Variovorax paradoxus EPS: one gene and its partner. The protein of the gene in region 2 interacts with the protein of the main gene of each other region in a pairwise test. Links are inferred from orthologs where the notes say so. Each region holds a gene or a part of one and is shown on either strand. Other genes may lie near its edges.

Region 1 (5,014 bases), 3.4 Mb from region 2 along the record:
AGACGGGAACTGGACGCTCGACGACGGACGCCTGGTCCTGGAGCCAATCCCGCGGCTGAGACTTTCCTCGTTCCTGATGATTCGCGACGCTGCCATCGCCGGTGCCGGCGCTGCCCTGATACCGCAGTCCATCGCGTGGAACCAGTTGACGCGCGGAGAACTGGTTCAGTGGGGCATGGTTTCAGGCGTGGAGGTCGCGCTCTGGGTCCTGCATACATCGAGGCGACTGCCCGCGCCGAAGGTACGGGCGTTCGTCGACTTCATGTGCGCGCAGTATCCGCAGGGGTCGCTCGTGCTGAACGGCTAGAAGACGGCAGGTTGCACTGGCTCGTCCTTCGCCCGTGTGCGTTGTCGAACGGGGACTACCTCGCCACTCCCCGCCCCTTGCCACCCGCATTCGCATGCCGCGGAATCCAATATCCCAGCATCCCCGCCGCAGCAAAGGCGATCAGCCCGGTCACCGCGATCCCCGCCGCAAGCGACAAGCCACCCGCCAACAGAGACAGCAGTGCCGGCCCGCACGAAGACCCGATGTCGGACATCAAACGCCAGATGCCCAGGAAGTGCGCGCGCCCGTGGCGCGGCGAGTGGTCGGCGCCCAAGGTCATGATCATTCCGGAGCCGATGCCGTTGCCGAACCCGATCGCGAGCGAAGCGATCAACAGCGTCGCGACGCCTGACGTGAGAGGCATCAGCAGCATCGCCAGTCCCATGATCAGCATCGACGGCACCGCGACCCAGCGCCTGCCTTTCCGATCCATCACCTTGCCGGCCGGATAGAACACCAGCATGTCGATGCCGCCCGCCAGGCCGTAGATCAGCGACGCCACCGAGGGCGCGAGCATCAGGTGGTCGGCCCACAGCGGAATCACGGCCTGGCGCGAAGCGCGCACCGCGCTCACCAGCACCACGCCGATACCGAGCGTGAGGAACACACGGCGGTGATCGCGCAGCGTCGAGACGATGGAGGTCGAGGCCGGCGTGGCCTGACCGGCCGGGACCGGTGGCGCTTCCAGGTCAGGGATGCGCGCGCCGATGGCGGCCGCCGCCATCACCGCCACGATGCCGACGACATAGGCCGCCCACAGCCCGAACGCGTGCACGGCCGCAGCCGCGAGAAAAGGTCCCGCGAACATGCCGATGCGCATGACGCCGCCCAGCGTCGACAACGCCCGTGCGCGGTATTCGATGGGCACCGCCTCGGTCATGTAGCTCTGGCGCGCGAGGTTGTAGACCGCCTGCGACATGCCCACCATGAAGCAGCCCGTGGCGAACAGGCCCAGGTGCGAGGTCAGCACGCACAGGAGCATGCCAAGGCCGCTCCACACGCCCGCCGCGACGATGGCCCAGCGCTCGCCCCATCGCATGGTGATCATCGAGGCGGGGATGTTGTTGAAGAGCGAGCCGATGCCGATCATCGCGATCACCAGCGCGGCCATGGGCACGGAAGCACCCAGGTCGCGCGCCGTCAGCGGCACGATCGGCAGGATGGCGCCCTCGCCCAAGCCGAACAAAAGCGAGGGGGCAAAAGCCGGTATGGCGATGCGCCACAGGGAGAACGGGGGCGTGGAGGGAGAAGACGTGGAAGTCGAAGCGGCGGGCGGGGATGACATGGGAGAGGGCTCGGTTTCTTGCCACCGCGCGCCGGGTGGTCAAAGCAAAAGCGCCGCGATTGTCTCGCCGATGCCTGATGTCTGCAGGCGCTCGGGAACTCGGCGATCGTCCGAGAGGCGCGCTACTTCCCCACCAACTGCGTCAGCTTCTCCGCCTCGAAGCACTCACCCCGCGCCGCATCGCCGGGCACGCAGTCCTTGCTGCCCGGCTGCGCCGAGAGCTTCTCGATCGCCTGCCACAGCAGCGCGATCTGGTGCTCCTGGCCCGAGGCGTTGTCGATCAGCCCGCGCATGGCCTGGCTCAGCGGATCGTCTTCCTGCGTGATGCCGTAGGCGGAAAACTTCTGCGACTCGGACACGTCGGCGCTCTCGCCCGCCTTCGACGGAATGATGCGTGCGGGAATGCCCACCGCCGTCGCCCCGGCCGGCACCGGCTTGATGACCACCGCGTTGCTGCCGATCTTGGCGCCATCGCCGACGACGAAGCCGCCCAGCACCTTGGCGCCCGCGCTCACGACCACGTTCTTTCCCAGCGTCGGATGGCGCTTGGTGCCCTTGTAGAGCGAGGTGCCGCCCAGCGTCACGCCCTGGTAGATGGTGCAGCCGTCGCCGATCTCGGCGGTCTCGCCGACCACCACGCCCATGGCATGGTCGAAGAACACGCGCTCGCCGATCTTGGCTGCGGGATGGATCTCGATGCCGGTCATCCAGCGCGCCCAGTGCGCGATGAAGCGGGCGGGCCACTTGAATCCGTGCGTCCAACAGGCATGCGCCCAGCGATGCAGCACCACGGCATGGAAGCCCGGGTAGACCGTCATCACTTCCCAGGCGCTGCGGGCCGCCGGGTCGCGTTCGAGGATGCACCGGATGTCGGCGCGCAGTCGAGAGAACATCGCTGCCCTTGTTGTCGTTATATCGATAGTGGGCGGGCAGTCTAAAGCCCGGTGTCTTCGCGTACTTTCGATGGGGTTTTAACTCGAAGAGCCGCCCTTTGGGCCTTTGGCGGTGTCAGTCATGGCCTTGGCGATGCCGCGAAGGATGTGGATTTCCTCGGGTGTCGGCTGGGCCCGGTTGAACAGCTGCTGCAGCCGCGGCATCAGCTTCTTCGGTGCGGCCGGGTCGAGAAAACCGATGTCCACCAGCGAGCGCTCCCAGTGATCGAGCATGCCCGCCACCGATTGCGCATCGGCCGCCTGCACGGGCGCCGTGGCATCGCGTACCTCGTAGCCGCCGAGCGCCAGCCGCCATTCATAGGCCACCACTTGGATGGCCGCGCCCAGGTTGAGCGAGCCGAATTTCGGGTCGGTGGGAATGCTCAGGGCGACGTTGCAGCGGTAGACGTCTTCATTGCGCATGCCGAAACGCTCGGAGCCGAACAGGAAGGCGACGTGCTGCGCATCGCCCTCTTTCGCCAGCGGCTCCAGGTGCTCCCGGGGCGTGCGCGTCGGCGGACCGAAGTCGCGCGGGATCATGGCCGTGGCGCACAGATGGGTCACGCCGTCGAGCGCTTCGTCGAGCGTCTCGACGATGCGGGCGTTGGTCAGCACGTCGAGCGCGCCGCTCGCGCGCTGGATGGTTTCTTCCCGCCGCAGCACGTTGGCCCAGCGCGGCGCCACCAGCACGAGGTCGTCGAAACCCATGGTTTTCATGGCGCGGGCGGCGGCGCCCACGTTGCCGGCGTGGCTGGTTTGGATCAGGATGAAACGGGTGCGCATGGGGGGTTTGGAGACACTAACGGGGCAGAGCCGGTAAAATGCCCGATTCTCGCCGCCCGCATCGCCGGGTCGCAGGGTCACCAAGAGCTCGCATTTTGGGGACCATTCCCACCGTTCTTCTCACAATCCAGAATGTCGTCCCCCAACCTGCATCCCATGCTCAATGTGGCCGTCAAGGCCGCACGCGCCGCCGGCGCCATCATCAACCGCGCCGCCCTCGACGTCGAATCGGTCCGCGTCTCGCAAAAGCACGTCAACGACTTCGTCACCGAAGTCGATCACGCCAGCGAGAAGGTCATCATCGAAACGCTGCTTGGCGCATACCCGGGGCACGGCATCCTGGCCGAAGAATCGGGCACCGAACACGGTGCAAAAGACTCCGATTACGTCTGGATCATCGATCCGCTCGACGGCACCACCAATTTCATTCACGGCTTCCCGGTCTACTGCGTGTCGATCGCGCTGTCGGTGCGCGGCAAGATCGAGCAGGCGGTCATCTATGACCCGAGCCGCAACGACCTCTTCACCGCCACCAAGGGCCGCGGCGCCTACATGAACGACCGGCGCATCCGCGTCTCCAAGCGCACCAAGTTGAGCGAGTGCCTGGTGTCCACCGGCTTCCCATTCCGCTCGGGCGACAACTTCAAGCAGTACCTGGCCATCATGGCGGACATGATGCCCCGCATGGCCGGCCTGCGCCGCCCCGGCGCCGCCGCGCTGGACCTGGCCTACGTGGCCGCCGGCTTCACCGACGCCTTCTTCGAAACCGGTCTCAACCCCTGGGACGTGGCCGCGGGTTCGCTGCTGGTCACCGAGGCCGGCGGCCTGATCGGCAACTTCACGGGCGAGCCCGAATTCCTCGAGCAGCGCGAGTGCCTGGCCGGCGCGCCGCGCATCTACGGCCAGATCGTGCCGCTGCTCGCCAAGTACTCGAAGTTCGCCAACGTGGACGACAAGCTGCGCGCCAGCGACCGCGTGCGCGCCGTCTCGGCCTCGACCAAGTCGAATGCCGACGACGCCTCAGTCGATCTCTACGCTCGCAGCACGGTGGCCGATTTCGCCGACGAATCCGCCGAGGGCGAAGCACCTGCCGTGGCCCCCAAGCCCGTGCAGCGCAAGCTCACGCGCATCCGCCGCGACGCCCCCACCAGCCCCTCCGAGGGCGACGCTCCCGCCAAGTGATGACGGGGCCCAGCGCAGCCGTCCGGGTCCGAGCCGCGTTGTGCATCGCGCTCAGCCACTACGTGGCGAGCGGGCTCACCGTCGCGCTCGGCCTGCTGTTCATCTCGGGCGGCATTCACTTCTGGCTCGGCACCATCGCCGCGTCGGCCGCCGCCACCGGCGTGATCGTCACCGCGCCGCCCGACCTGCCCGGCCCGCGCCGCGGCAAGTTCTTCCAGATGCTGCCGGCGCCGCTCATCGGGCTGCCGCTTTTCTTCGCGGTGCAGATGCTGCACACCGCGCCCATCCGCCTTGGCCTGCTGCTGGTGCCCGCCACCTTCATGGCTTTCCTCGCCATGGCCTGGGGCAAGCGCGGCATTCCCATCGCCATCGCGGTGATGTTCTCGATGATCTTCTCGATGGCCACGCCCGCGCCGGTCGACATGGCCGAGGCCATCCTGCGCACCTGGCACTTCGGGCTGGGCGCAGGGCTGTACGTGATCTGGGCGACGCTCGCCAACCTCG
Region 2 (5,177 bases):
GCACCACCGCGGCCATGGCCAGCGTGGCGACGGCGAACTGGCCGATGGTGGGGCGTGCGAACGGCATGGTCTGCATCAGACGTTCGCCGTGCGTTCGCGTTCGGCCGCGGCGAGCACGTTGCGCGCCACCGCTTCGGCCACCTTGATGCCGTCGACACCGGCCGAGAGGATGCCGCCCGCGTAGCTCGCGCCTTCGCCCGCCGGGTAGAGGCCGCGCACGTTGAGGCTCTGGAAGTCGTCGCCGCGCGTGATGCGAATCGGCGACGAGGTGCGCGTCTCGACGCCGGTGAGCACCGCGTCGTGCGTATCGAAGCCCTTGATCTTGCGGCCGAAGGCGGGGAAGGCCTCGCGCATCGCCTCGATAGCGTAGGCGGGCAGGGCTTCGCGCAGGTCGGTCGGTGTCACACCGGGCTTGTACGAGGGCGTCACGCTGCCGAGCGCAGTCGAGGGCTTGCCGGCCACGAAGTCGCCGACCAGTTGCCCCGGCGCGTGGTAGTTGCTGCCGCCGAGCAGGTAGGCGTTCGATTCGAGCTCACGCTGCAGCGCGATGCCCGCGAGCGCATCGCCTGGGAAGTCTTTCGGATCGATGCCCACCACGATGCCCGCGTTGGCGTTGCGCTCGTTGCGCGAGTACTGGCTCATGCCGTTGGTGACCACGCGGCCCGGCTCGCTGGTGGCCGCGACCACGGTGCCGCCCGGGCACATGCAGAAGCTGTAGACCGAGCGGCCGTTGCTCGCGTGGTGCACCAGCTTGTAGTCGGCCGCGCCCAGCAGCGGATGGCCCGCATGGCGGCCCCAGCGCGCACGGTCGATGAGGCCCTGCGGATGCTCGACGCGAAAGCCGATCGAGAAGGGCTTGGCCTCGATGTGAACGCCGCGTTCATGCAGCATCGCGAAGGTGTCGCGCGAGCTGTGGCCGAGCGCCATCACGACATGGTCGGCGCGCAGTTCGCTCGACTGGCCGGTGGTCTGGTCGAGCACCGTGAGGGCGCGGAGGTGCCCGTCTTCGATGCGCACGTCGGTCACGCGCTGCTCGAAGCGGATCTCGCCGCCGAGCGCGACGATCTGCTCGCGGATGTTCTCCACCACCTTTACCAGCTTGAAGGTGCCGATGTGCGGATGCGCGACATACAGGATTTCGGGCGGCGCGCCGGCCTTCACGAACTCTTCCATCACCTTGCGGCCGAGGAAGCGCGGGTCCTTGATCTGGCTGTAGAGCTTGCCGTCGGAAAAAGTGCCCGCGCCGCCTTCGCCGAACTGCACGTTCGACTCGGGGTTGAGCACGCTCTTGCGCCACAGGCCCCAGGTGTCGCGGGTGCGCTGGCGCACGGTCTTGCCGCGTTCGAGCACGATGGGTTTGAAGCCCATCTTCGCGAGCATCAGCGCCGCGAAGATGCCGCAAGGGCCGAAGCCGATCACCACGGGGCGGCTCGTGCCTTCGGGCGCGTTGGCCGGCGGCGTGTAGCGCATGTCGGGCGCGGGCTGGATGTGCGGATGGCCGGCGTGCTTCGCGAGCAATGCGGCTTCGAGCTTCGCGTCGGTCAGCTGCACGTCGCAGATGTAGACCGTGAGCAGCTCCACCTTGCGCGCATCGAAGCTGCGCTTGAAGACGGTATGGGAGGCGATCGCTTCGAGCGGGACGTCGAGGGTCCGGGCGATCAGGGTGACCAGCGCTTCAGGCGCGTGGTCGAGCGGGAGTTTGAGTTCGGAGATTCTCAGCATGGCGGTGGCTTGTGGTTATCAAGCAGACCGCAGATTTTACGCGCCGTGGCGCTATGAAAGAGATAGCTGGCGTGACACCGAAATCCAGGCCGGAATTCAGGCCGGCAGGAAGCCCTCGACCGACAGGTAGCGCTCGCCCGTGTCGTAGTTGAAGCCCAGCACCACCGCATCGGGCGCCAGCGACGGCAGCTTCTGCGCGATGGCCGCGAGCGTGGCGCCCGAGGAGATGCCCACGAGAATGCCTTCTTCCTGCGCGCACCGGCGGGCCATTTCGCGGGCGGGTTCGGCGTCGACCTGCAGCACGCCGTCGAGCAGCGAGGTGTCGAGGTTCTTCGGGATGAAGCCCGCGCCGATGCCCTGGATCGGGTGCGGCGACGGCGTGCCGCCCGAAATGACGGGCGAGGCCACCGGCTCCACCGCGAACACCTGGAGCTTGGGCCACTTCTTCTTGAGCACCTTCGCCACGCCGGTGATGTGGCCGCCCGTGCCCACGCCGGTGATGATCACGTCGATGCCGTCGGGAAAGTCGGCCGCGATTTCCTCGGCCGTGGTGCGCACATGCACCTCGACGTTGGCGGGGTTGTTGAACTGCTGCGGCATCCACGCGTCCGGCGTGCCGGCCACGATTTCCTCGGCGCGGGCGATGGAGGCTTTCATGCCGCCGGCGCGCGGCGTCAGGTCGAAGGTGGCGCCGTAGGCCAGCATCAGGCGGCGGCGCTCGATCGACATGCTGTCGGGCATCACCAGGATCAGCTTGTAGCCCTTGACCGCCGCGACCATCGCGAGGCCGATGCCGGTGTTGCCCGAGGTCGGCTCGACGATGGTGCCGCCGGGCTTGAGCGCGCCGCTTTTCTCGGCGTCTTCCACCATCGACAACGCGATGCGGTCCTTGATCGAGCCGCCTGGGTTGGCGCGCTCCGACTTGATCCACACCTGCTGCTTCGCATTGCCGAACAGGCGGTTGATGCGGATGTGCGGCGTGTTGCCGATGGTCTGGAGGATGTTCTGGGCCTTCATGGAATGAATCTCCTTGGATGCGGTTGTTCAGCGGACAGCGCGCATTGTGAGACCAGCCCGTGACCGCTTCAGCGCGAGGGTGTTGCAGCCGGCAACAGCCGGCCCTGCACCAAGAGCGCGATCGTCCGAAACGCCAGGAATCCGATGATCGCGTTGGCCGCCGCGAAGGTCGTCGGCGCGACCCATTCGACCGGCCCGGTGGCACCGGCCGCGACCAGTCGCATGGCCAGGGTCGGGAGCGCCGCCACGCCGAAGGTGAAGCCCCAGTACGACGGCGTGAAGGGCTGCCTGGCGATCCACGGCAAGAGGCGAAGAAGCAGCAGCGCCTGGAAGAGGCCGTAGCCGAGCAGCACCTGTGCGAACAGGTCGGGGGCGCCGTGGTTCAGGCTCATGTACGTGACGCCGCCCACCACCGGCGGCGCGAGCTGGATGCCCAGCACGGGGCGCAGCGCTTCGGGCAGCGGCGCGTGCGTTGCCGCGCGGCCGAGGATCAGCGATTCGATGGCCAGCCACGAGAAGAGCCCCGCCCCGAAGAACCACATGCCCAATTGCGGCCAGCCGAATGCGGCTGCAGCCGTGCCTGCCACGAAGTTCTGTCCGACCGCCGGCAGGTAGAAAGCCGGCGTGACGAGTTCGGGCGCGAGCCCGCCTTGCCACGTGCGCCCATAGAGCCAGAGGCCGAGCACGAGCGACGCGACGATCGACACCGCGAACACGGCCAGCGCCACGCCCCGCGCGTAAGGCAGCAGCGCCATCGCCGCGAGCATGCTGGCCAGCGGGACCAGCGACGCGAACGACGACTGCACCGGGTGGTTCATCTCGGCGCGTGCGGCGTCCCCGTGGCGCAGCCACTTGTGGGCATAAAGCGCGAGCAGCACGAGCCATACCGCGAGGCCGCTCCATGTCGCGACATGGGCGATGTCCTGCGGCAGATGCCAGAGCGGCACCGCGACACGCCAGGCGTTGCCCAGCGCCAGCGCACCGACGGCAATGCCGAAATAGGAAACGGGAACGGGGGCGCGCTCGGAAGTCATTCGGTTCACCTGAGGGAAGGATCGTTGGATGAATTCTGAGCGCCGAGGGTAAGATTTTGAATGCTCCTGAGCCTCTAAAAATTGCTCCATCGTCTCAAATGAATCCGCATGCCGACCCCCTGAGCGAACTCGTCGACTGGCTCGGCCTGCGCGGCCGCATGGACCTGCACTGCCTGTTCGGCGAGGACTGGGCGGCGCCGCACGAGGCCATCGGACCGTGGCGCGCGCCCTTTCATATCGTGCTGCGCGGGCGCTGCGAGCTCTGGCTGCCCGAGAGCCGCACGCTGGTGCCGCTGGAGGAGGGCAGCCTCGTGATCCTGCCGCGCGGGCCGGCGCACGTGCTGCGCACCGCGGGCCTGCAGGGCGAGGGGCGCGCCATCAGGCTGCGGACCGGCGAACTGCTCGATCTCAAGACCAACCTCAAGCGCCCCGAAAAGGCGGACACCGACATCCTCTGCGGCGAATTCGAATTCCCCGGCCGGCGGCGCAGCGTGCTGCTGGAGGCGCTGCCCGAGCCGATGGTGATCGCCTTCGCCGACCGCCCCGGCTTCGCGTGGCTCGAAGGGCTGGTGCGGCTGATGGCAGAGGAGATCGCGCAGCAGCGCGCCGGCGCCGCGGCCATCGTGGCGCAACTGTCGGGCACGCTCTTCACGCTGGCGGTGCGCGCGCACCTGGAAACGAGGCCCGAGCTCACCGGCGTGCTCGGCCTCATGGCCAGCCCGCGTCTGGCGCCCGGGCTGCGGGCGATGCTGGCGCAGCCGGATGAACCCTGGACCGTGGCGTCGCTGGCCGAGCGCTGCCACCTCTCGCGCGCCACCTTCGCGCGCGAATTCACGCGGCGCGTGGGCACCGGGCCGCTCGAATTTCTCACCACGCTGCGCATGGAGCTCGCGTCGCGCCTGCTGGCACAGGGCGGGCAGGGCGCGCAGGACACGGCGAGCATCGCCGAGGCGGTCGGCTACCGGTCCGAGGCTGCGTTCAACCGCGCCTTCGCGCGCCACGCGGGCATCACGCCGGGGCGATTCCGGCGCGCGGGCGCCGGCAAAATGGAGCCATGAAACTGGTGTTCATCCATGGGCCTGTCGCCTCCGGCAAGCTCACCATCGCAAGGGAGCTGGGCCGCCTGAGCGGCCTCGCGGTCTTTCACAACCACCTGGTCGTCGATGCCGTTGCTCGCGCTGTAGCTGCCGGACGTGGAACCGGCTTCAGGCTGACCTGCTCGGGCGGCAATGGGCCTCGGTGTCTCCGGGCGCGATGATCTCCTTGAACCGGGGCGCGCCATGCTGCCGGAACCGAGCTTCGTCCGCCGGGCGATAATCGCCGTGTGAAGCACGCCAGACCGCCGCTGGTGCAAGCCCGAAAGGGGCGACGCCTTAGGGCGCCGCGTCGAAAGACCGCACTGGA

What was found.
Region 1: the proteins of cysK (region 2) and cysE interact in binary tests that used the Escherichia coli proteins (3 or more experiments, as listed by UniProt). The link is inferred for Variovorax paradoxus EPS from one-to-one orthologs.

Annotation. Positions count from the first base shown.
Region 1 is NC_014931.1:4,423,678-4,428,691, forward strand. What follows is about bases 632-3,444. They hold cysE (serine O-acetyltransferase), read right to left. Parts: upstream 2,528-3,444; coding sequence 1,736-2,527; downstream 632-1,735. Other genes in these bases: VARPA_RS20455 (MFS transporter), read right to left, coding at 632-1,613; VARPA_RS20465 (RNA methyltransferase), read right to left, coding at 2,585-3,328. Outside these bases: VARPA_RS20450 (LysR family transcriptional regulator), read left to right, coding at 1-307; more of VARPA_RS20455, read right to left, coding at 363-631; VARPA_RS20470 (inositol monophosphatase family protein), read left to right, coding at 3,461-4,510; VARPA_RS20475 (FUSC family protein), read left to right, coding at 4,510-5,014.
Region 2 is NC_014931.1:1,013,219-1,018,395, forward strand. The notes cover bases 780-3,755. They hold cysK (cysteine synthase A), read right to left. Parts: upstream 2,740-3,755; coding sequence 1,819-2,739; downstream 780-1,818. Other genes in these bases: VARPA_RS04510 (NAD(P)/FAD-dependent oxidoreductase), read right to left, coding at 780-1,722; tehA (dicarboxylate transporter/tellurite-resistance protein TehA), read right to left, coding at 2,808-3,755. Outside these bases: VARPA_RS04505 (VUT family protein), read right to left, coding at 1-76; more of VARPA_RS04510, read right to left, coding at 76-779; more of tehA, read right to left, coding at 3,756-3,773; VARPA_RS04525 (AraC family transcriptional regulator), read left to right, coding at 3,872-4,831.